3 regions of the Pseudomonas sp. DCB_BI genome follow, and region 3 is predicted to be linked to each of the others. Evidence: riboswitches for the same ligand, from Rfam matches in the RefSeq annotation. Region 3 holds a riboswitch; each other region holds the start of a gene.

Region 1 (7,784 bases), on a different contig from region 3:
CGCCAAGGCCAGCGCCAGGCGCTGCTCATCCACTTCAGAGGCAGGCAGGCCCAGGCGCACCGCCGCAGGGTGTTCGAACAGGCGCACCAGGATGCCGCGGCGGGCGAGAAAGTCGTGCAATCGCGCAGCACGTTCGCTGCGCACGTACTGGAACAGGTCGCAGCCACCACTGGGCGCCAGGCCAGCACCGCTCAGCATCGCTGCGAGCCGGTGGCTGGCCGCGGCACAGCGTTCGATCTGCGTACGCTGCGCAGCCTGATCAGCCAGGCTGGCCTGTGCCAGCACCCGGGTCGGGCCATTCACCGTCCATGGCCCAAGCCATTCGGCCAGCCGCAGCAGCAGGCTGTGCTCGGCAGCGACGAAACCAAGGCGTACCCCGGCCAGGCCGAAGAACTTGCCGAACGAGCGCAGCACAATCAGGCCCGGGCGCTCGGCGCAGTCCATCACGCTGCCTGCCGGGGTGTTGTCCATGAAGGCTTCATCAACTACAAGCCAGCCACCCCGCGCGGCCAGACGAGCATGCCAGGCCAGCAGGCGATCACGCGGCACTCGGTGCCCGGTGGGGTTGTTGGGGTTGACCAGCACCAGCACGTCGAGGCTGTCGAGCGCCGCCTCAACCTGGCTTTCGCCCAGCTCCACCAGCTGATGCCCTGCGCGCTGCCAGGCATACGGATGCTCGGCATAACAGGGTGAAAGCACCCCGACCCGGCAGGCTGCGCGCATCAGCGGCAACGCCTGGATAGCCGCCTGCGAGCCGGCCACCGGCAGCAACTGGCTGGCGCCATAATAGGCACGCGCGCTGTCTTCCAGGCCGTCCTCGGTTTCCGGCAGGCGGGCCCAGGCATCGAGTGGAATTGCCGGAATCGGGAACGGCCAGGGCGCAATGCCGCTGGACAAGTCGAGCCACTGCTCGCGGGCAATTCCGTATTGGCGCACCGCGCGCAGCAGGCGACCACCGTGTTCAAGCATTGATATAAGCCCCCAGGCAGATCACCAGCAGCCACAGCCAGACGCCGCGCTGCACCAGGCCCCAACCGCGTTCGATGGCGTCGGCATCGGCCATCGGCCCTTCACCCAGGCGAGGCCGCTCGTGCAATTCGCCGTGGTAAACCGCCGGGCCGCCGAGCTCCACGCCCAGCGCCCCGGCGCCGGCAGCCATCACCGGCCCGGCGTTGGGGCTGTCCCACAGCGGGCCCTGCCTGCGCCAGCAGGCCAGGGCCAGGCGGGTCTTGCCGAGCAGCGCATAGGTGAGCGCCACCAGCCTTGCGGGAATATAGTTGAGGACGTCGTCGATGCGCGCCGCACACCAGCCAAAGCGCTCGAAGCGTTCGTTGCGGTAACCCCACATGGCATCCAGGGTATTGCTCAGGCGGTACAGCACCACGCCTGGTGCGCCAGCCACGACAAACCAGAACAGCGCAGCGAACACGGCATCACTGCCGTTCTCCAGCACCGACTCGGTGGCCGCCCGGGCCACCGCCGGCTCGTCCAGTTCGCGGGTTTCGCGGCTGACCAAAAAGCCGACCCGGCGCCGCGCTTCCTCCAGGTCACCCTGCCGCAAGGCGTTGGCTACCGGCAGCACATGCTCGCCCAGGCTGCGCAACCCCACCGCACAGTACAACGCCAGCACATCCACCAGCCAGCCGACATACGGCAGCCAGGACAGCACCAGCGCCACCAGGGTCAGCGGTAATACCGCCAGAACCCAGGCGCTCACGCCATGACTGCGCCAACCACGACCGCCAGCATTCAATCGGCGCTCGAGGTTGCTGGCCATCTTGCCGAAGGCCACCAGTGGATGGCGCCGCTGCGGTTCGCCCAGCAATGCATCCAGGGCCACCCCGGCCACGGTCAGCAAGGCCACGCTCATTGCTGCTCTCCCCATTGGTTCTCAAACAGCATTTCACTCAAAGGCCGTGCTTCGGCCCAGTTTTCCTGCACCAGCATCGGCACTGGGTAAAACTCGGTGACCGGGCCCAGGCACAGCACCGCGACCGGCTTGGCACCCGCAGGCATACCCAGCAGCGCCGCCAGTTCAAGCGGGTCGAACAGCGACACCCAGCCCATCCCCAGCCCTTCGCCACGGGCTGCCAGCCACAGGTTCTGGATGGCACAGGCCAGCGAGGCCAGGTCCATTTCCGGCAGGGTGCGGCGGCCGAAAATGTGCGGTTCGCGGTTGTCCATCAAGGCTGCCACCAGCAGTTCGGCACAGTCGTTGATGCCTTCCACCTTCAGCTTCATGAAGTCGTCGGAGCGTTCGCCCAATGCCGCGGCAGTGCGCACGCGCTCCGCCTCAACCAAGGCCTGGATCTGCCCACGCAGCTCGCGCCGGGTAATGCGGATGAAGCGCCAAGGCTGCATGAGCCCGACGCTGGGCGCCTGGTGCGCAGCGGCCAGCAGGCGACCGAGCAAGGCAGGCTCAACCTGGCCGCCAGCGAAGTGGCGCATGTCGCGGCGCTCGCCGATGACGCGGTAGATCGCGGCGCGTTCGGTGTCGCTGAAAGCGTGTTCGCTCATGGTCGCAACAGCGCCGCCGCCGCATCCGGGTTGGAAGGGAAGTAGAAGTGCACGTAGGAGGCCGTCAACCGCCCCAGACGGTACACCGCTTCGTTGCCGCGCCCGCCATTGGGGCTCAGGCCGCGGGCAATCGGCTCCAGCCCGGTGCTGGTCAGCGAATGGTGATAGGTGTGCCCGCGCAAGGTACCTTCCGGTAACTCCACCGCCTGCAGCGCCAGGGCCGCGAGGCGCTTCTGCATGGTCGCCTCGCCCGACAGCAGGCCAAGCAGTTCGGCGCGTTCGCCTGCCACATCGGTCAAGGCATCGAGCAGGTACAGCATGCCGCCGCATTCGGCCAACAACGGCTTACCCTGTGCGTGGTGGGTGCGGATCGCCTCGCACATCGATGCGTTCGCTGCCAGCGCCCGGTGATGCAGCTCCGGGTAGCCGCCCGGCAGGTACAGGCTATCGACCTCCGGCAACTCGCGGTCGTGCAACGGCGAGAAGAATTCCAGATGGGCGCCGAGGTTGCGCAGCAGGTCGAGGTTGGCGCCATAGGTGAAGGCGAACGCCTCGTCCCGCGCCACGCCGATTCGCACACCGGCCAGCGCGGCCACGCAGGCTTGAGGCTGCGGTGCGGCAAAGCTCACCGGCGGCGGCAAGGCGGCGTCACAACTGCCACCTAGCGCCTCGGCAGCAGCATCCAGGCGGGCATCCAGGTCATTCAGCTCACTGGCCTGGACCAGCCCCAGATGGCGGCTGGGCAGCTCGATGCCGCGCTCGCGGGACAAACCGCCATACCAGCGCAGGCCCTCGGTCAGGCTGCCCTCCAGCAATTGTGCGTGGCGCAGGCTGCCCACCCGGTTGGCCAGCACGCCGGCAAACGGTAAGTCGGCCTGGTAACGCGCCAGGCCCAGGGCCAATGCACCGAAGGTCTGGGCCATGGCTGTGCCATCTATCACCGCCAGCACCGGTACGCCAAAATGGCGCGCCAGGTCGGCACTGGACGGGGTGCCATCGAACAGCCCCATCACGCCTTCGATCAGGATCAGGTCGGCCTCCCCGGCGGCTTCCCACAATAGCCGGCGGCTTTCCTCCGCGCCGATCATCCACAGGTCCAACTGGTACACCGGCGCGCCGCTGGCCCTTTCCAGGATCATCGGGTCAAGGAAGTCTGGCCCGCACTTGAACACCCGCACCTTGCGCCCGAGATTTCGGTGCAGGCGGGCCAGTGCGGCAGTAACCGTTGTCTTGCCCTGGCCAGAAGCGGGTGCCGCGATCAACACGGCGGGGCAATGGCGCGCCTGGCTCACAGTTCGACGCCCTTCTGTGCGCGGATGCCGGCCTGGAAGGCATGCTTGAGCATGCCCATCTCGGTCACGGTGTCGGCCAGTTCGATCATCTCAGGCTTGGCTGCACGGCCAGTGACGATCACATGCTGCATCGGCGGGCGGGCCTGGATGTCGGACAACACCTGATCGAGGTCGAGGTAGCCATGCTTGAGCGCAATGTTCAGCTCGTCCAGCACCACAAACTGTACGTTCGGGTCCTGCAGCAGCTGGCGCGACACCGCCCAGGCCGCTTCGGCCGCAGCGATGTCGCGTTGACGGTCCTGGGTTTCCCAGGTAAAGCCTTCGCCCATCACGTGGTAGCGCACCTGCTCGGGGAAGCGCCGGAAAAACAGCTCTTCGCCGGTGCTGTTGCGGCCCTTGATGAACTGCACCACGCCGCACTGCATGCCATGGCCCAAAGCGCGCGCGAGCATGCCGAAAGCCGAGCTGCTCTTGCCCTTGCCATTGCCGGTTAGCACCAGCAGCAAGCCGCATTCGTTGGGGGAGTTGGCGATACGTTCGTCGATGACCGCCTTCTTGCGCTGCATACGCGCCAGGTGGCGTTCGTCGCGTTCGGTGGATTCGCTCATCAGGGTTCTCCGCTGGCTGGCACCGCGGCAACGCGCGACGACAGGTAATAGGCAGGCAGACGGAGAGCGCGCAGGGGCCATGGCAAGCGCCACGGTGCACCGCGCATCACCCTCCGTGATGCCGTTGGCAGATATCAGGCCGGTCTCCGGGCTTGTGAGCGGGCCTAGGCCCTGGCCTGCGCGCCTTCCCGGGTGTTGGCACCCAGTGGCCATGCGCGGCCGCGACTCACCTACCGTTGCGGGGGCAGCGCCGGAATCGCGCCACGCTGGCGCCCACCGGCTTCCCAGTTTCACCCTGCCCAGTCGAGGCTGGCAGGGCACCTGAAACACGCGCGAAGGTTAGAGGGTTGCACCCATAGCGTCAATCCAAGCGGCCCGTTTGCTGTCGAACAGGCGTTTTGCTTGACGGCGGGGGGCGGTATCACCGTCAGCATTCATTTTTTCAAAGGGAACCGGCGCTTTGGCTTTTGGGCTTTTGGGCTTTTGGGTTGTGGGCTTTCACATCACGCAGACATTCATTCGCGATAGTGGCGCCTACTCACCTTTCCGCCCTTACGGCGGGTCCCTTTTTGTCCTGGCAAAAAGGAACCAAAAACCGTCCGCTCCCATCATCCGGCCCCTACGCTACGCTCCGGGGTCCCCTCGCTACGGGCATGCTCCCGGGAGTACGCGCCGAAGGCCCCATCCATGGGGCCTCAGCGCTTGACGGGCATCCATGCCCGTCACCTCCCTCCGCATGCCCTTCGCTCGGCCTACTGAAGTCGCAATCTGTGTCGCCTGGGCTACCGCGCGCTTAGAAGCAAAAGCAACAGCTAGAGCCCCGCCGGCCCTGTGGCTTGCGATCGCTTGGCGCTTTTCGCTTTTCGCTTTTGATCTTGCTTCTAAGCGCGCGGTAGCTCAGGCAACGCAGATTGCGACTTCAGGAGGCCGGAGCGAGGGAACCCCGGAGCGCAGCGTAGGGGCCGGATGATGGGAGCGCAGCGTTTTTTGGTTACTTTTTGTCGCGTTGACAAAAAGTGACTCGCCGTAAGGGCGAAAAGGTGAGTCAGAGTCGCCATCGCAAATGGACTATGCGCGCCATTAAAACCAGCACTTTCCCGATTCAAGCTTCAAGGCGTGGTGAGCCAGCCTGTCAACCGAACCTGCCGCCCGCCCCTCAGGGGTTCTGAGCCAGGTGCCCTTGCGGGATCACCCGCTTGGCCTGCAGGTAAGCCTTGGCCCAGTAGCTGTTCGACAGGTAGTCCAGGCGCACCGTGCCACCCGTAGAAGGTGCATGCACGAAGCGCCCCTCGCCGACGTAGATGCCGGCATGGCTGACCTGCGAGCCGCCGCTGGTGGCGAAGAACACCAAATCACCCGACTGCAACGACTTGGCATCCACCGTGGGTGCACGCATCACGATCATTTCCCGCGTCGAACGCGGCAAGCTGATGCCGGCAGCATCTCGGTAGACGTACTTGATCAGCCCGCTGCAGTCAAAGCCAGAGTCCGGCGTGTTGCCACCCCAGCGATAAGGCGTGCCAACCAGACCGATGGCGCGAATCAACACGTCGTCTGCAATCGGCGAAGGGCTGGGCTGGCTGTAGGTCACCTGCGGCTGTACCACAGGGGCCGGCGCAGGCGCACGGCTGGAGCAGGCAGCCAGCAAGGCTGCCAAGGAGAGAAATGCGAAGCGCGCCATCTTTATCATGGCCAGAACATCCTGTCTGAGACCGCTGCGCAGCAGCCGAAAAGAGTTGAGAATTTAGATTAGACGCTTTCTGTAAATGCGCACGGCGGCGAGCTTTTTTCAAAGCATCGCCGCCGCGGCAGGATATATCATTTGGCCATCAGTTGCGCGCGATATTCGTCGGCGCCATGGCCAGGGCACGCTTGGCCTCAATGAAGGTCTTGCTCCAGTAGCGATCACCGAGGCTGTCGATGCGCACGCCACCGCTACGGCGGCTGCTGGAGTGGATGAATTGGTTATCACCCAGGTAGATGCCGGCATGGCTGACGCGACCGCGGCCATTGGTGCTGAAGAACAGCAGGTCACCTGGCTTGAGCTTGTTGCGCGCCACTTTAGGGGCATCGACGTTGATCATTTCACGCGTGGAGCGTGGCAGGGTCATACCTGCCTCCTCGCGGAACAGGTAGCCGATGAAGCCACTGCAGTCGAAGCCAGACTTTTCCGAGGTACCACCAAAGCGGTAGCGGGTGCCGATCAACGACATGCCGCGCTCGAGAATGCTGTCAGCCAGGACTGGCAGCTGGTAAGGCTTGCTGCTGGAGAAGGACGCCAGGTCATCTTCGGTGGCCAGTTCTTCCGGCTCGCCGAACACCGACGAGGGCGAGGCTTTGGCCTTGATTGCCGACTGTGCGGCGATCGGGGTGTGATCCTGAGGCTGTGGCTCTGAATGAGACGCCGGGCCTTGAGCCGCGCAGCCAAAAAGCAGGGTCACGAGTGCGAGTGGCACGAGGGGTGCGAAGCGCTTCAGCATGGGCACGACCGTGTCTGTAATCCTTTAGAAGGGTGAAACTATGCCCTCTATCATGGCCATTTGCAAATTTTATCGAAAAAGATGTGACTTTTTCGTTTTGCCGCTCTGGCCCAGCGTTTTCAGGGGGTTACCAGCCGAGGGTTTCCTTGAGGAAAGGAATGGTGAGCTTGCGTTGTGCCTGCAGCGAAGCCTGATCGAGGCGCTCCAGCAGGTCGAACAATGCGCTCATGCTGCGCGCGCCACGGGTAAGGATGAAATGGCCGACTTCGTCGGTGAGGTGCAGGCCACGGCGGGAAGCGCGCAGCTGCAAGGCACGCAGCTTGTCTTCGTCAGACAGACCACGCATCTGGAAAACCAACGCCAGGGTCAGGCGCGACTTCAGGTCCGGCAGCTTGATCGGCAGTTCGCGCGGCGATGCCGAGGCAGCCAGCAGCAGGCGCCGGCCGCTGTCACGCAGGCGGTTGAACAGGTGGAACATAGCCTCTTCCCAGTCGGCCTTGCCGGCGATCACATGCAGGTCGTCGATGCATACCAGTTCGTACTGGGCGAGGTAGTCAAGCAACTCTACGCCGCGGTCGAGCAACTGTGCCAGGGGAAGGTAGACAGCGGGTTCGCCGCGCTGCTGGAAGCGGTGGGTGGCAGCCTGCAGCAGGTGGCTACGGCCAACACCCTGCTTGCCCCACAGGTAGATAAGGCTCTCGGTCCAGCCGGCGTCGGCTTCGCATAGCCGCTCGACGTAGCCCAATGCCGCAGCATTGGCGCCCGGATAGTAGTTGATGAAGGTGGCGTCATCGCGCAGGCGCACACCCAGGGGCAACTGGATCGGTGGTTTCATGCTCGCGGGCGGTCGACAGGACCGCAGGGGGCCTTTGCTGAACAATGTGCAA
Region 2 (7,784 bases), on a different contig from region 3:
CAGGGTGAAGCCTTCGGCGCATTCGTGGGACCAGGGAATCAACTGCATGGGTTCGCTGTACTCGCAGAACTAGGAGAACGCAGATTCTACAAACAGCAGCGGGTACAAAGAAATCACCAGCAGCAGGGCCATCAGGACATTGAACAGCATCAGCCAGCGGGGATTCTGCAACAGGTTGCGCAGGGCGCTGCCGAACATGACCCATATCCCCACACTCGGCAGGTTGACCAAGGCGAACAAGGCGGCGATCACGATCACGTTGGTGACATAGCCTTGCGCGGGGGTGTAGGTGGTGATCGCCCCGACCGCCATTACCCATGCCTTTGGGTTGACCCACTGGAATGCCGCCGCGCCCCAGAAGCCCAGTGGCTTGCGGGCGCTGGACGAGGCCGTGCCGACCGGCCCTGACGTAGCGATTTTCCACGCGAGGTACAGCAGGTACGCTGCGCCGGTGTAACGCAGCACCGTATAAAGCGCTGGCCAAGCCTTGAAAACCTCGCCCAGGCCCAGGCCCACGGCCAGGACCATCACCATGAAGCCGCAGCTGATGCCCAAGGCATGGGGGATCGAACGGCGCACGCCGAAGTTCACGCCCGAAGCCAGCAACATGGTGTTGTTGGGACCTGGAGTGATCGAAGACACGAACGCGAACAGCACGAAGGCGGTCAGCAGGTCGGCAGAGGCAAGCATGGCGGGGCATTCCACTTTCGTTATAGGTGCTGTCACACTAACGGAGTCGCCCCCCCTGCGACCGATACAGTTCAATTAAATTATGCAGATACACATCACTGTATCGTTATCGTGAATCAAGGAAGCCGTCCTCATGACCCTGACCATTCGCCCTGCCATCCGTACCGATGCCGAACAGATTCTGGCCTTCATCACCGAACTGGCCGAGTACGAACGTGCCCGCCACGAGGTGGTCGCCACCCTGGCTGACATCGAGCACAGCCTGTTCGACGAGGGCAGCACAGTGCACAGCCTGATGTGCGAACGCGATGGCCGGGCAATCGGCTATGCCGTGTATTTCTATAGCTACTCGACCTGGCTCGGACGCAATGGCATCTACCTGGAAGACTTGTACATCACGCCCGAGCAGCGCGGTGACGGTGCTGGCCGGCAATTGCTGCAGCACATTGCCCGCGAGGCGGTGGCTAACAACTGTGGGCGGCTGGAGTGGAGCGTGCTGGACTGGAACGAGCCGGCGATCGGCTTCTATCAGAAGCTCGGGGCCGAGGCGCAGGATGAGTGGGTCCGCTACCGGTTGGAGGGGGAAAAACTGGCCGCGTTCGCCCGGGGTTGATTGGCGAGGGTATAAAACCCTGCCTGAAAGCGCTTCGGCTCGATCCACCCTTTCGCAGCACAAGGCCGCGCCTGCAGGATCTGGCAATTGACGCCACGCCCGCCCCATGCTCTCCTTATGCCTCGCGTTCAGGTGCCCCTTTGGGGTGAAACGGGAAACCGGTGCGTCGCAGGCCCTCCAACAGGGCCGGACAATGCCGGTGCTGCCCCCGCAACGGTAAGCGAGTGAAACGTCTGTACCACTGTGCCTTGTAATGCGGCATGGGAAGGTGACGTTTTCAAGGAGCCCAGCTCTTCCTCGCAAGCCCGGAGACCGGCCTGGCGTTCATGAACACCCCGCGGTGGGCGGGCGCTGTTGCATTCCCCTGGGCGAGCGTGCCCGGGGCTGCCGCGCTTGCCCATTGCCCACAAAAAAGCAGAGGACCGCGTCATGCCCGTCACCAGCGCCAAGCCACACAGCCTTGCCACCCCCGTTACCCTCAGCCAGCGCGTAGTCATCGCTGTCGGCGCCAGCCTGCTGGGCCTGTGCCTGGTGTATTTCGCCGGTTTCTCGCACATCGAGGCCGTGCACAACGCCGCCCACGACACCCGCCACAGCGCCGCCTTCCCCTGCCACTGACTGAGTACGCCCGATGATCACGCGCATTGCCCGTACCGCGGGCTTCAGCGGGCTGCTTGCGGCCTTGTTGCTGACGCTGTTGCAAAGTTTCTGGGTCGCCCCGCTTATTCTCCAGGCGGAAACCTACGAGTCCTCGGCCCCGGCCGCCCACCACGAACATGGCAGCGAAGCACCTGCCCATGAACACAGCGCCGAAGCCTGGTCGCCGGAAGACGGCTGGCAGCGCGTACTGTCCACCACCGGCGGCAATCTGGTAGTCGCGGTCGGCTTCGCCTTGATCCTCGCCGCCCTGTACAGCCTGCGCGAGCCAAGGCGCATCGGCACTGGCGCCTGGTGGGGCCTGGCCGGATTCGCCGTGTTCTGCCTGGCCCCGACCTTGGGCTTGCCGCCGGAACTGCCAGGTACTGCGGCTGCCGACCTGGGGCAACGTCAGGCCTGGTGGATCGGCACCGCCAGTGCTACAGCCCTGGGCTTGGCGTTGCTGGTGTTCGCCCATCACTGGCTGCTGAAGGCGCTGGGTGCCGTATTGCTGGTCATTCCCCACGTCATCGGTGCACCACAACCCGAGGTGCACGAAAGCCTGGCCCCCGAAGCGCTGGAAACCCAGTTCAAGCTGGCCTCCTGGCTGACCAATGCCGCCTTCTGGGTGGCCCTGGGCCTGCTCAGCGCGTGGCTGTTCCGCCGCTCCAGCCAGGCCTGATGCAGACCTTCTACGCAGGCATCGGCTGTCGCCGGGGTTGCCCGGCGGATACCCTGCACCACCTGCTGCGCCAGGCGCTGGATCACCAGGGCCTGGCGTTGGCCGACCTGCGCGGCATCGCCAGCATCAGCCTGAAGGCCGACGAACCTGGCTTGCAGCTGCTGGCCGAACGCCTCGGCGTGCCTTTGGTGCTGTACCATGGCACGCAACTGCAAGCTTACGCGCCATTGCTCAGCCACCGTTCAGCCACGGCCCATGCCCACACTGGCTGCTGGGGTGTGGCCGAGAGCGCGGCACTGGCCCTGGCCAGCCAACGACTGGGCACCGCCAGCCTGCTGCTGCCCCGCCAGGTACTGGGCCAGGCGACCCTCGCCCTGGCCTGCTGAACGCTTCATTACCCTCTTCACTGCAAGGACTTTCCATGACCGTCTACTTCATCGGCGCCGGTCCCGGCGACCCGGAACTGATCACGGTCAAGGGCCAACGGCTGATTCGCCAATGCCCGGTGATCATCTACGCCGGCTCGCTGGTGCCTGCCGCCGTACTCGAAGGGCATCAGGCCGACACCGTGATCAATAGCGCCGAACTGCACCTGGAGCAGATCATTGCGGCCATGCACGACGCCCATGAGCGCGGCCAGGATGTGGCCCGGGTACACAGTGGCGACCCCAGCCTGTACGGCGCCATCGGCGAGCAGATCCGCCACCTGCAGGCACTGGGCATCGATTACCAGATCATCCCCGGGGTCACTGCCACAGCAGCCAGCGCCGCCCTGCTCGGCTGCGAACTGACCCTGCCGCAGGTCGCGCAAACGGTGATTCTCACCCGCTATGGCGACAGCTCCCCCATGCCGCCCGGCGAACAGCTGCACGACCTGGCGCGCCATGGCAGTACCCTGGCGATTCACCTGGGGGTCAAGCACCTCGCGCGCATCGTCGACGAGCTGTTGCCGCACTACGGCGCGCACTGCCCGGTCGCAGTGGTACACCGGGCCACCTGGCCAGACCAGGACTGGGTACGCGGCACGCTGGGCGATATTGCCGAGCGTGTAGCAGCCAAAGACTTTCGCCGCACGGCGCTGATCCTGGTGGGCCATGTACTGGGCGATACGCCGTTCGCCGAATCCGCCTTGTACCGCGCCGGGCACGCCCACCTGTATCGCCCAGGTGACTGAGCATTGCCAGCCAGACCGCGGGCATAGCAGACTCCGGGTTCCCGCCCGCGTACAGGAGCCATGCCCATGCTGGAATTACGCCCCAACTGTGAATGTTGCGATACCGACCTGCCGGGCGACAGCCCTGACGTGCTGATCTGCTCCTTCGAATGCACGTTCTGCCGTACCTGTGCCGAAACCCGTTTCCAGGGCCGCTGCCCGAACTGCAGCGGCCAACTGGTCGCGCGCCCAACGCGGGTCGGGCAGGCATTGGCCAACAACCCTGCCTCCACCCAGCGCATCAACAAAGCACACTCAGCCTGCGCGTGATCGGCCTCAAGAAAACGACATCACCGCTTCTACAGGGTGATGTTTCCCGTTTTTTGTAGGACTTTTCAACAACAGCCGCAGGTACTTTCAACACTTCTATACTCGGCATTACCAAACCTCGGGAATGGTCGTATCGTGCAGCGCTTCCGATAATCCTACTTGCAGACGTATTCCTGAGTGTTCCAGGAAACGGACCACATCCCGACAGGAGTTTTCTTCATGACAACCGTGCTGATCGTCGACGACCACCCCATCGTCCGGCTGTCTTTGCGCATGATGCTCGAACGCGAACGCTTTCATGTGGTTGGCGAGGTGGGCAATGGCAGTGAAGTGGCACAGGTAGCCCGCGAACTGCGCCCGGACGTCGTCATTCTCGACATTGGTCTGCCAGGGCTGGACGGCATGGAGGTCATCAAACGCCTGCAATGCCTGGAGCCTGTACCGAAGATCATGGTGCTCACCGGCCAGGCCACCGACCTGTACGTACGCCGTTGCCTGGATGCCGGCATCGGCGCCTTCGTCACCAAAGAAGAAGATCACGACGCCCTGCTGTTCGCCCTCAAGGCATTGGTCAAGGGCTATTCGACCTTTCCGCAGATGTCGGTCAACAGCAATTCGCTCGACAGCGAGCCGGTTCGCCTGGCCAGCCTGTCCAACCGTGAAATGGAAGTGTTGCGGCGCCTGGCACGTGGCGAGAACAACAAGAATATCGGCACCTGCATGAACCTCAGCGCCAAGACCATCAGCACCTACCGGGGCCGCATCATGGAAAAGCTCAAGACCGAATCACTGGTGGAAATGGTCGACCTGGCCAAGCGCAACAGCGTCTACTGAGCGCCTAAACGCATGAAGCGCCTGATGGCGAGCGCCCTGGTGACCATTGCCCTGGTCCATTGCAGCGCGTTGCTGGCCGATAGCGAACCCCGCCAGTTACTGGCGCGCTCGGTCAGTGCCGCAGCCCCGCTGGTGCTGTCCAGTGACGACCGCCACTGGCTACGACAACACCAACGGCTGGTACTGGGCAGTTCGCGCCCCGACTACCCACCGTTCGAAATCAACGTCAGCCAGCATGACTACGAGGGTTTGAGTGCCGATTATGCCGGCATCATCGGCGAACAACTGGGCATTGCCATCGAGGTACGTCGCTACAACAGCCGTCACGAAGCCATCACTGCGCTGCGCGAGGGGCGCATTGACCTGCTGGGCAGCTCCAACGCCTTCGAGGCCGCGGACGCCCAGCTCACCCTCAGCACGCCCTATGCCGACGACCTGCCGGTGATCATCACCCGTGAAGGGCGCAGCCTGAAGCACACACCCGACCTCGGTGGCCTGCGCCTGGCCATGGTCGATCACTACCTGCCGGCCAGCAGCGTGCGCAACCTGTACCCCAACGCGCAGCTCAGCCTGTACCGCTCGACCCTGGCCGGGCTCGCGGCTGTCGAGCTGGGCGAGGCAGACGCGTACCTGGGCGATGCCATCAGCACCGATTTCATCATCGGCAAGAGCTTTCAGGGTACGCTGAAGATCGATCACTTTTCCCCTGCATCCCCCGAACCCTTCGCCTTTGCCCTGGCCCGCGACAACCTGCGCTTGCGCCAGCTGGTCGACAAGGCGCTGGCGCGCATCAGCGAGAGCGAACGCTTGAACATCCTGCGCCGCTGGAGCAGCGGCAACACCAGCTTGCTGCTACAACGCCACTTGACCGCCCTCAGCAACGAAGAGGAAGCGTGGATTGCCGAGCACCCCGTCGTCAGCGTGTTGGTCAATACTTCGCTGGCGCCCCTGACGTTCAACGATGCCAAGCACCACCCCAGCGGTATAACCCTCGACCTGCTGAAGCAGATCGCCCTGCGTACCGGGTTGCAATTCAAGCCTGTCGAAAGCACTTCGGCCTCCGCCATGGTCGAGCGCCTGCGCAAAGGTGATGCGATGATGATCGGCGCCTTGGGCTACAGCGCAGACCGTTTGAAGCAACTGCGCTACACCCGGCCCTACCTGATCAGCCCACGAGTACTGGTCACACGCAGTGATCATCCCTCCCCCGCACAAACCAAGGCGCTGGACGGCCAGCGCATCGCCCTGGTTCGAGGATCGCCGCAACGGGCAGCCCTGCAACAACGCTACCCGCAAGCCCGCCTGGTGGAGGTGGACAACCCCCTCGGGCTGATGGAGGCCGTGGCCAATGACCGCGCCGACGTTGCCTTGAGCAGCCATATCAATGCTGCCTACTACATCAACCATGTGTTCAAGGACCGCCTGCGCATCGCCAGCGTACTTGACGACGAGCCGGCCATTGCCGCTTTCGCCGTGGCCGCCGACCAGCCGCAGCTACAGGCCATTCTCGACAAGGCGCTCTTGAGCATTCCGCCCGAAGAGCTCGACCAGCTGATCAACCGCTGGCGCACCAGCACCCTGGTCAGCGACAGCCCATGGCGCGATTACCGCACCCTGGCCCTGCAGGTGCTGGTGCTGTCGGCACTGCTGCTGGCCGGGGTGGTGTTCTGGAACAGCTACCTGCGCAAGCTGATCAACCAGCGCACCGAGGCCCAGCATGCGCTGCAGGCCCAGCTGGCGCTGAGCCGCGGGCTACTTGAGCAGCTGCGTCAAGCCAAGGACGACGCCGAACAGGCCAGCCAGACCAAAAGTACCTTCCTGGCCACCATGAGCCATGAAATACGCACCCCGATGAATGCCGTGATCGGTCTGCTGGAGCTGGCCCTGGAAGACTGTCGCAGCGGGCGCAGCGATACCCAGACCCTGCAGACCGCACACGATTCGGCCATCGGCCTACTTGAGCTGATTGGCGACATTCTCGATATTTCCCGCATCGAATCCGGCCACATTACCCTGCAGCCGGTGCCCACCGACCTGGTCGAACTGGTGCGCGCGACGCTGCGGGTGTTCGACGGTAATGCCCGGGCCAAGGGGCTGCACCTGCACAGCGAACTGCCGTCAGAACCGCTCTGGGTGCTAGCCGACCCGCTGCGGCTCAAGCAGGTCATGTCCAACCTGATCAGCAATGCCATCAAGTTCACCGACCGTGGTGAAGTGCAGGCCAGCCTGCTACTGCCCAAGGTCGCCGGGCACGACATGCTGGCCATCGAGATGAATGTGCGCGACACCGGTATCGGGATCAGCCCCGCCGACCAGGCGCGGTTGTTCAATGCCTTCGTCCAGGCTGAAGGGCCGAGGGCACGGCAAGGTGCTGGCCTGGGCCTGGTCATCAGCCGCACCCTGGCCGAATTGATGGGCGGCGTGTTGACCCTGCAGAGTGTCGAAGGCGTTGGTACCCGGGTACAGGTCAACCTGCAACTGCCCACCTGCGCTGCGCCGGCCCAAGCCACACAGATGCTGCCGCCGGAAACCCGCAGCGAACCGCTGAACATTCTGGTGGTCGACGACTATCCCGCCAACCTGCTTCTATTGGAGCGGCAACTGCACACCCTGGGGCACCACGTTACCCTGGCGGAGAACGGCGAAGTCGCCCTTGCCCACTGGCAGGCCGGGCGCTTCGACCTGGTGATAACCGATTGCAGCATGCCCGTCATGGACGGGCACGAACTCACGCGCTGCATTCGCGCCATGGAAAGCGAACGCGGCCTGTTACCGTGCTGGATCCTGGGTGTCACGGCCAACGCCCAGGCCGAGGAACGCGCCCGCTGCCTGGCCAGTGGCATGGA
Region 3 (7,784 bases):
AGCATGGAGCATGGCAGGGTGTCGGCAGATGGCCGCTTGATCGTGGTCGGCGAGCAAGGCAGCCGCCACCTGGTGCTGGACGACCAGCTCCGGCTTGTGGCAGAGGTCGGCCCCGGCAGCGAATACCCGCACTTTGCGCTGTTCAACCGTGCCGGTGACCAGGTGATTCTCAATGCCTGCCACTTCTACAGCGGTGCCACGCTGGCGGTCCGGGTGGTCGATCTGCCCGGGTTGAAAACCGACTACTACAGCCAGGATCCGCGTACCCCGCTGGTGCAGGATGGCGCCCGCGTGTATGCCGGGGTAGCACGCGCTGGCGAGTACATCGTGGGGGATGCCTATGGCTACCTGCGGGCCTTTGGCGAAGATGGCAAGGAGCATTGGCAGCACTACCTGGGGTCGACCATCAGTGCCATGGACATCAGTGCCGACGGGCACACGCTGGTGGCAGCGAGCCATGCGGGAATTGTGTCGGTGATCGCCCTGGACAGCGGGCGGCCTGCGTGGCAGATCGGAACCGGGGCGCACGGCGAGGTGCGCCGCTGGTTGTTCTGGAAGGGCTGGGACAAGGCACTGGCCTGGTGACAGATTGGGCATTCACATTGCCCCAACCGGCTTCTTCGCTGGCTGGCCCACGCCAGGGCCAGCCCAGGCAACCGCCGATCAGCCCTGCAAAGTAGCCATGTCGATCACGAACCGGTACTTCACATCCCCGGCAATCATGCGCTCATAGGCCTGGTTGATGTTGCGGATATCCAGCATCTCGATATCGCAACGAATGTCGTGCGCTGCACAGAAATCCAGTACTTCCTGGGTTTCGGCAATACCGCCGATCAACGATCCCGCCAGCACCCGGCGCTTCAATACCAGGTTGGCCGCATGCACTGCCGGGTCGATCGGTTCGATCAGGCCGACCAGGATGTGCACGCCATCGAACTTCAGGGTTTCCAGGTACGGGTTGAGGTCGTGTTGGACCGGAATGGTGTCGAGCAGGAAATCGAAACGGTCGGCCGCAGCACGCATCTGCTCGGCATCGGTGGACACGATCACATGGTCGGCACCCTGGCGCCGGGCTTCCTCGGCCTTGGCCTGGGAGCGGGTGAACAGGGTCACTTCCGCGCCCAGCGCCTTGGCCAGCTTGATGCCCATGTGGCCGAGGCCGCCCATGCCAAGGATGCCGACCTTGTGGCCAGGGCCAACGCCGTGATGCTTGAGCGGCGAATAGGTGGTGATGCCGGCACACAGGATTGGCGCAGCGCTGGGCAGGTCCATGCCGGCCGGTATGCGCACCACGAAGTGCTCGCTGACCACGATGCTGCTGGAGTAACCGCCCATGGTATTGCTGCCATCCACGCGGTCCGGGGTGGCATAGGTCATGGTCGGGCCTTCCAGGCAGTATTGCTCCAGGTCCTTGGCGCACGCCTCACAGTGGCGGCAGGAGTCGACCATGCAGCCGACGCCCACCAGGTCACCGACCTTGTGCGCGGTAACCTTGTCGCCTGTGGCGGTGACGCGGCCGATGATCTCGTGGCCAGGCATCAGCGGGTACACCGCAATGCCCCATTCATTGCGCGCCTGGTGGATGTCGGAGTGGCACACACCGCAGTACAGGATCTCGATGGCGACATCGTCCGGGCGCGGGCTGCGGCGCTCGAAGGTCATGGGGGCCAGAGGGCTGGTCGGGGTTTGGGCGGCGTAACCGATGGCGGTGTACATGCAGGACCTCGCAGTAAAGTGAAACGATTCAGGCGACGCATTTTGCCCGCCGTTCAACGCTACGCCCACAGCGGATTCTCCGGCATGCATGCCTGATTCTCCGAACATGCCTTCCCCATCTGACGCCACGCCTTCAATCTGCGATGATTAAGCTGTCTGATTCTCTGCCCGTGGTGCTCCATGCAACTGACCCGCCATGTCGATGCCAATGCGCCGCTTTGCGCGCTGATCCGAAGCCTCGCCAGCCGCCCCGGCTTCGTCCCTACGCACCTGCCCCAGGTGCAGGTGTTGAGCTGGGACCACTATGTGGCCAGCAGCCCACAAATCTACGAACCCAGCCTGATGATCCTGGCCCAGGGCAGCAAGCTGGCACGCCTGGGGCCACGGACCCTGGAATATGGTGCCGGGCATTACCTGGTGCAGGCGCTGTCGGTACCGTTCATGTGCGAAACCTTCGCTACCCGCGAGGCGCCGCTGTTGGGCGTGGCGGTGGATATCGACCGTGGCGTGCTGGGTGAACTGGTACAGGAGATGGACCTGGCGCCGGACCCGGCAGTCCAGGCGCAAACCCCGCAATCGATGACCTCGGCGGCACTGGATGCACCGATGCGCGAGAGCGTGGAACGGTTGCTGCGCTGCCTGCATGACCCGATGGACGCCAAGGTGTTGGGGCCGGCGCGGGTGCGCGAGGTGCTGTACACCGCCTTGCGTGGCCCACAAGCCGGCGTGTTGCGGGCGTTGGTGGAGCAACAGGGGCACTTCGCCCGCATCGCTGCTGCCCTCGCCCACGTGCGCGAGCACTACAGCGAGCCACTGAGTGTGGAAACCCTGGCCGCGCGCGCCAACATGAGCGTTTCAACGTTCCACGAGCACTTCAAGCGCTGCACCGACATGGCGCCGATGCAGTACCTCAAGCGCCTGCGGTTGCTGAAGGCGCAGCAGATGCTGATCGGCGAAGGCTTGGGTGTCGCCCAGGCGGCGCACCGGGTGGGCTACCAGAGCACGTCGCAGTTCAGCCGCGAGTACAAGCGCCAGTTCGAGCGCAGCCCTGGAGATGAACTGCCGTACCAGAGCTTGCCGGTTTGACACATGCCCCGATCGGCGTCGCTTACCTCGCGCCGTGACACCTCAACCCCGCCCGGCAGGGCAGCGAAATCGCCACCGGAGTCAGCCTGCAAGCGGCCACTGCGCTACCGGCCAGTAAGCGCCCTTGCGCGATTCATACAGGGTGAAATGACGGGCGCCGAGGAAAAACGCTGGCGCACTGCTGGCCTCTGGCGGCTGGCCGCGGTAATCCCTGGACAGCGTCAGGTGCGGGCGATATTCGCGGCTGGCCGCCTCCACCCCCAGCGGCAGCAACGCCTGCTGCAGGGCGTACACCAGTTGCAAAAGGGCCGGTGGAATCTGCTGCGCCTCCAGTACCAAGGCATTGGCCCGCTGCCACACCTGCAAGCGGTCGAGCAGCAACCGTGGCGCCGCCCCCAGCAGCGTCAACTGGTCAACTGCCGCGCAAATGGCTGGCACCTGAGCGGCATCCACATCACCAAGGAACAGCAGCGTGACATGGAAGTTGGCGGCCGGCACCGGCTTGCCACTGCGCAGGTTCAGCTCCCGTCGCCACTGGGCCAGGGCACGGCGCTGGGTATCGCTTACCGGCAAGGCGAAGAACAGTCGCTTGAAGGGGCTGCCACTGGGACGGATATCCTGAACCATACAAACTCCTGAACATGAAACGATTGCGCACGACTGTCGGGCATTACACCAATGTCGCCCCGTCGTTTCGTAACAATCAGTACAAACTACCCCCATGATTGTTTATGCTGGCGGGCTTATGCCATGGCGCATGGCTATTTTTCGACAAGTAAACGTCCATGAAAATTGCACTCGTACTCATCTTCATCCTCTCGATCGCCTATGTTCACCTGCGCGGTCGTGTTCGCCACAAGCTGACTCGCCAGCTGGGCGACCATTCCAGTTTCCTGGCACCGGTCAACAGCTTCCTGTACCTGTTCTCCAGGCTCCCGGCCAAGCCTTACCTGCCGGTCGAGGCCTTCCCAGAACTGAAACCGCTGCAGGACCACTGGCAGGAAATTCGCGAGGAAGGCCGCCAGTTGCTGCAGGTTGGGGAAATCAAGAAGTCCGACAATTATGATGACGTTGGCTTCAACTCGTTCTTCAAGACTGGCTGGAAGCGCTTTTACCTGAAGTGGTACGGCGAAAGCCACCCGTCGGCAATGGCCCTGTGCCCACGCACCACCGAACTGCTGCAAGGCATCGGCACGGTCAAGGCAGCCATGTTCGCCACCCTGCCACCGGGCGCCAAGCTGGTGCGCCACCGTGACCCGTATGCGGGTTCGTACCGCTACCACCTGGGCCTGGACACGCCGAACGATGACGGTTGCTACATCAACGTGGATGGCGAGAAATATTCGTGGCGTGATGGCGAAGGTGTGATCTTCGACGAAACCTATATCCACTACGCGGCCAACAATACCGAGCACAACCGCATCATCCTGTTCTGCGACGTCGAGCGCCCGCTCAAGTACCGCTGGGCAACCGCGTTCAACCGCTGGTTCAGCCGCAACGTCATGGCCGCTGCCGCCGCGCCCAACACGGCTGGCGACAAGACCGGCGGGATCAACCGCCTGTTCACCCGCATCTACAAGATCCGCGAACGCGGCAAGGCGCTGAAGAAACGCAACCGCATGCGCTACTACCTGGAGAAGTGGGCCGTGGTTGCTGCGTTGGTACTGGTGTTCATCTACATCTGATGGATGGGCGCAATTGCCATGCGCTCCGCCCAAAGTACAAGCCTCACACCTGCCACTCTTCGACTAGCCTGAAAGCTCCACTCGCAACCACCCCAAGGTGAAGACGATGAGCATGATGGACTGGGACGCCTACCGTAAGCAGTTGATGGCCGGCATCGGCGATCTCAAGCAACTGTCACCCGACACCGTAGCCGGCTACATGACCGCCAGCGGTGCCGGGGCCAAAACCAACCATCTGGACGCGAAGACCCGCGAGCTGATCTCCCTGGCCGTGGCCGTTACCACCCGCTGCGATGGCTGCATCGCCGTGCATTCGCAACAGGCGGTCAAGCACGGTGCCAGCCGTGAGGAAATTGCCGAGGCCCTCGGCGTGGCCGTGGCGATGAACGCCGGAGCCGCGCTGGTCTATTCGGCACGGGCCATGGATGCAGTGGGCAAGGCCAACGGCTGAGCCCGAACGGCGCCGCCGCCCTTGCGCGACGGCGCCGCGCCCCGCAGACTGGGCGGCTTAGCCCGCGCAGGAACCCGCATGATCCACATCCGCCCCATGACGGCCGAAGACTTCGAACGCTTCTGGCCCACCTTCCAGGCCATTGTCCAGGGCCGTGAAACCTATGCTTTCGACCCGGCCCTAGGCTTTGAACAGGCCCGCTCGCTATGGCTAGAGTTGCCCTTGCACACGCTGCTGGCCGAAGAAGATGGCCAACTGTTGGGGTCGTACTACCTCAAGGCCAATGCCGCCGGGCCCGGCGCACACGTGGGCAATTGCGGCTACATGGTCTGCGAGCAGGCACGCGGCCGCGGCGTGGCCCGGCTGATGTGCGAGCACTCGCAGAAACTGGCGCGCCAGGAGGGTTTCCTGGCGTTGCAGTTCAACTCGGTAGTGGCGACCAATGAAGTGGCGGTGGCGCTGTGGCACAAGCTGGGTTTCGAAACCGTCGGCCGCTTGCCCAAGGCCTACCGCCATGCCCGCCTGGGGCTGGTGGATTGCCTGGTGATGTACAAGTGGCTGGCCGATGAGCCGGTGGTGGAGAAGCCGCCGCTGCTGATCGGGCGCAAAAATATCGAGGCGCGGGTGTCGCGCAGGCGCGGGCGCTGACCCTCGCGTGCACGTCCGGCCCGTTCGCGGGTTTCATCAGCAAGGTCACCTCGGCATGCGGGTTGGTGCGGCCCTTCAGGTTGACCGTGCCGCTGCCATGTATTCATGCGAAATCACTACACGCCAACATTTGACGCCCAGCATTTCAGTGGTGATATGCGCCCCAGTTTCAGGTGTCCTGCGCCGCCGCGCGCAGGGTGAAACGGGAAGCCGGTGCGTCGTGTTAACCACGACAAGTCCGGCGCTGCCCCCGCAACGGTAAGCGAGCGAACCCTTCGAGATACCACTGTGCCTTGGCATGGGAAGGTGAAGGTTTCACGCCCCTCGCAAGCCCGGAGACCGGCCTGGAGCTTCACTTGGCAACCCGCGGTGGGCGGGCGCAGGCCGGTATCCGTGCGCGCGCCTGCCTGCACGGTTCGCCTTTGCGTGTTTTCCACCGGGATCCATTCATTCCTGCAGCAGTGGAACGACATGTCCCGTATGTTCAAGCTTCACCCTTTGGCGGCCTGCCTGGCCGTCACCCTGCCGGCCCTGGCTGATGACCGCGGGCCGCAGCCCTTGGCCCTGCCCTCCACGGCCATCACCGACACCCTCGACAACCGCACCCTCGACCTGAGCACACCCACCCAGGCCGGCTCGCGTCTAGGCCTCAGTGCGCTGGAAACACCCGCCAGCACCAGCAGCATCAGCGCCGAACAGATCCAGCAACGCAACAACTTCACCGTGCAGGATGCGGTGACCCGTTCGCCAGGCATCACCTTCATTGGCTCGCCGGGCGACGGTGGCACCGGCCTGTCCGCCCGTGGCTTTGCCGGGCACAGCTCGGTGATGACGCTGTTCGACGGCGCACGCCTGTATACCGGCGCTGGCACCCAGACCTTCCCGGTCGATCCATGGATGGTCGAGCGCATCGAGGTGATCCGCGGCCCGGCCTCGGTGCTGCATGGCGAAGGCGCTACAGGCGCGGTGGTCGACGTGATCCCGAAAAAGCCGTTCGCCGGCGAGGTGCGAAACCACCTGCGCCTGGGCTACGGCTCGTGGGACCGCCAGCAGCTTGGCCTGGACAGCGGTGGCAGCTTCAGCGAGCGCTTGAGCTACCGCCTGACCCTGAACCAGCAGGCCGGCAACGGCTGGGTCGACCGCACCACCTCACGCAGCCTGGCCCTGAGCGCGGCACTGCGTTTCGATGCCAGTGACGACCTCAGCTTCACCCTTGCCCATGACCGCGGCGAAGCGCAGCCTGCCAACTATTACGGCACCCCGCTGATCGACGGCCACTACCGCAGCAGCCTGCGCAAGAAAAACTACAACGTGCAGAACGATGTGCAGCGGTACCACGACGAATGGACCCGGCTGACCACCGACTGGACACTGAACGACCATGTCAGCGCCAGCAACCAGCTGTACTACATCAACAGCCGACGCCACTGGCGCAACGCCGAGAACTACGATTGGGACGCCGATCGCCAGCAGCTGCAGCGCGGCAGCTACCTGGAAATCAAGCACAACCAGGAGCAGTTCGGCGACCGCCAGACGTTCACCTTCGACCACTCGCTGTTGGGCCTGGCCAGCAAGACCCTGCTCGGTGCCGAGTACAACAAGGTACGCTTCAACGTCGACAGCAACGCCCCCTACAACGACATCGGCGGCGACTACATGGACCCGTGGCAGCCGCAGCCTGGCTGGTTCCACAGCGCCTCGCCACTGCGCCCGCAAACCCTGTCCACCACCCACACCTTCGCCCTGTTCGCCGAGAACCACCTGCAGCTGGGCGAACGCCTGTCGTTGGTTACCGGGGTGCGCCGCGACCAGAACCACATCGACCGCGACAACCTGGCCGATGGCAGCCGCAGCGATCACAGCCTGCAAGGCGGCAACTGGCGCATCGGGCTGGTGTATGCGCTCAGCGACGACCTGTCGCTGTACGGCCAGTACTCCACCAGCGAAGACGGGGTGAACAACCTGATCAGCCTCAGCCCGAGCCAGATGCACTATGACCTGACGGAAGCAAAGCAGACAGAGGCAGGCCTGAAGCAACGCTTCTGGGACGGCCGTGGCGAATGGACCCTGGCGGCCTACCACATCGTCAAGAAGAAGCTGCTGGTTGACGACCCGCTCACTCACGCGCAACAGCAAGCCGGCCAGCAAACGTCCGATGGCCTGGAGGCGACCCTGGAGCTGGCACTGCCCCACCAGTG

Evidence for each region. Region 3 has a riboswitch for cobalamin ahead of OO258_RS10420 (TonB-dependent receptor). Riboswitches for the same ligand answer to the same signal wherever they lie in the genome.
Region 1: linked by a shared signal. The riboswitch ahead of cobO (cob(I)yrinic acid a,c-diamide adenosyltransferase) and the one ahead of OO258_RS10420 (TonB-dependent receptor) in region 3 are both predicted to bind cobalamin.
Region 2: linked by a shared signal. The riboswitch ahead of OO258_RS07310 (CbtB domain-containing protein) and the one ahead of OO258_RS10420 (TonB-dependent receptor) in region 3 are both predicted to bind cobalamin.

What each region holds. Positions count from the first base shown of each region.
Region 1 covers NZ_JAPFCG010000013.1:23,966-31,749, reverse strand. Annotated here, with positions in the region: gene cobD (threonine-phosphate decarboxylase CobD) at 1-969, opposite strand, end outside; gene cbiB (adenosylcobinamide-phosphate synthase CbiB) at 962-1,870, opposite strand; gene bluB (5,6-dimethylbenzimidazole synthase) at 1,867-2,517, opposite strand; gene OO258_RS15370 (cobyrinate a,c-diamide synthase) at 2,514-3,809, opposite strand; gene cobO (cob(I)yrinic acid a,c-diamide adenosyltransferase) at 3,806-4,417, opposite strand; cobalamin riboswitch at 4,537-4,757, opposite strand; gene OO258_RS15360 (C40 family peptidase) at 5,574-6,107, opposite strand; gene OO258_RS15355 (C40 family peptidase) at 6,247-6,897, opposite strand; gene hda (DnaA regulatory inactivator Hda) at 7,025-7,732, opposite strand.
Region 2 covers NZ_JAPFCG010000005.1:93,219-101,002, reverse strand. Annotated here, with positions in the region: gene OO258_RS07325 (alpha/beta fold hydrolase) at 1-48, opposite strand, end outside; gene OO258_RS07320 (LysE family translocator) at 70-690, opposite strand; gene OO258_RS07315 (GNAT family N-acetyltransferase) at 824-1,303, shown strand; cobalamin riboswitch at 1,417-1,639, shown strand; gene OO258_RS07310 (CbtB domain-containing protein) at 1,733-1,921, shown strand; gene OO258_RS07305 (CbtA family protein) at 1,935-2,621, shown strand; gene OO258_RS07300 (cobalamin biosynthesis protein) at 2,621-3,007, shown strand; gene cobM (precorrin-4 C(11)-methyltransferase) at 3,043-3,795, shown strand; gene OO258_RS07290 (DUF1272 domain-containing protein) at 3,862-4,104, shown strand; gene OO258_RS07285 (response regulator transcription factor) at 4,324-4,938, shown strand; gene OO258_RS07280 (transporter substrate-binding domain-containing protein) at 4,951-7,784, shown strand, end outside.
Region 3 covers NZ_JAPFCG010000008.1:2,432-10,215, forward strand. Annotated here, with positions in the region: gene OO258_RS10385 (hypothetical protein) at 1-585, shown strand, start outside; gene calA (vanillin reductase) at 664-1,716, opposite strand; gene OO258_RS10395 (AraC family transcriptional regulator) at 1,897-2,802, shown strand; gene thpR (RNA 2',3'-cyclic phosphodiesterase) at 2,884-3,429, opposite strand; gene lpxO (lipid A hydroxylase LpxO) at 3,588-4,487, shown strand; gene OO258_RS10410 (carboxymuconolactone decarboxylase family protein) at 4,594-4,938, shown strand; gene OO258_RS10415 (GNAT family N-acetyltransferase) at 5,017-5,586, shown strand; cobalamin riboswitch at 5,741-5,949, shown strand; gene OO258_RS10420 (TonB-dependent receptor) at 6,058-7,784, shown strand, end outside.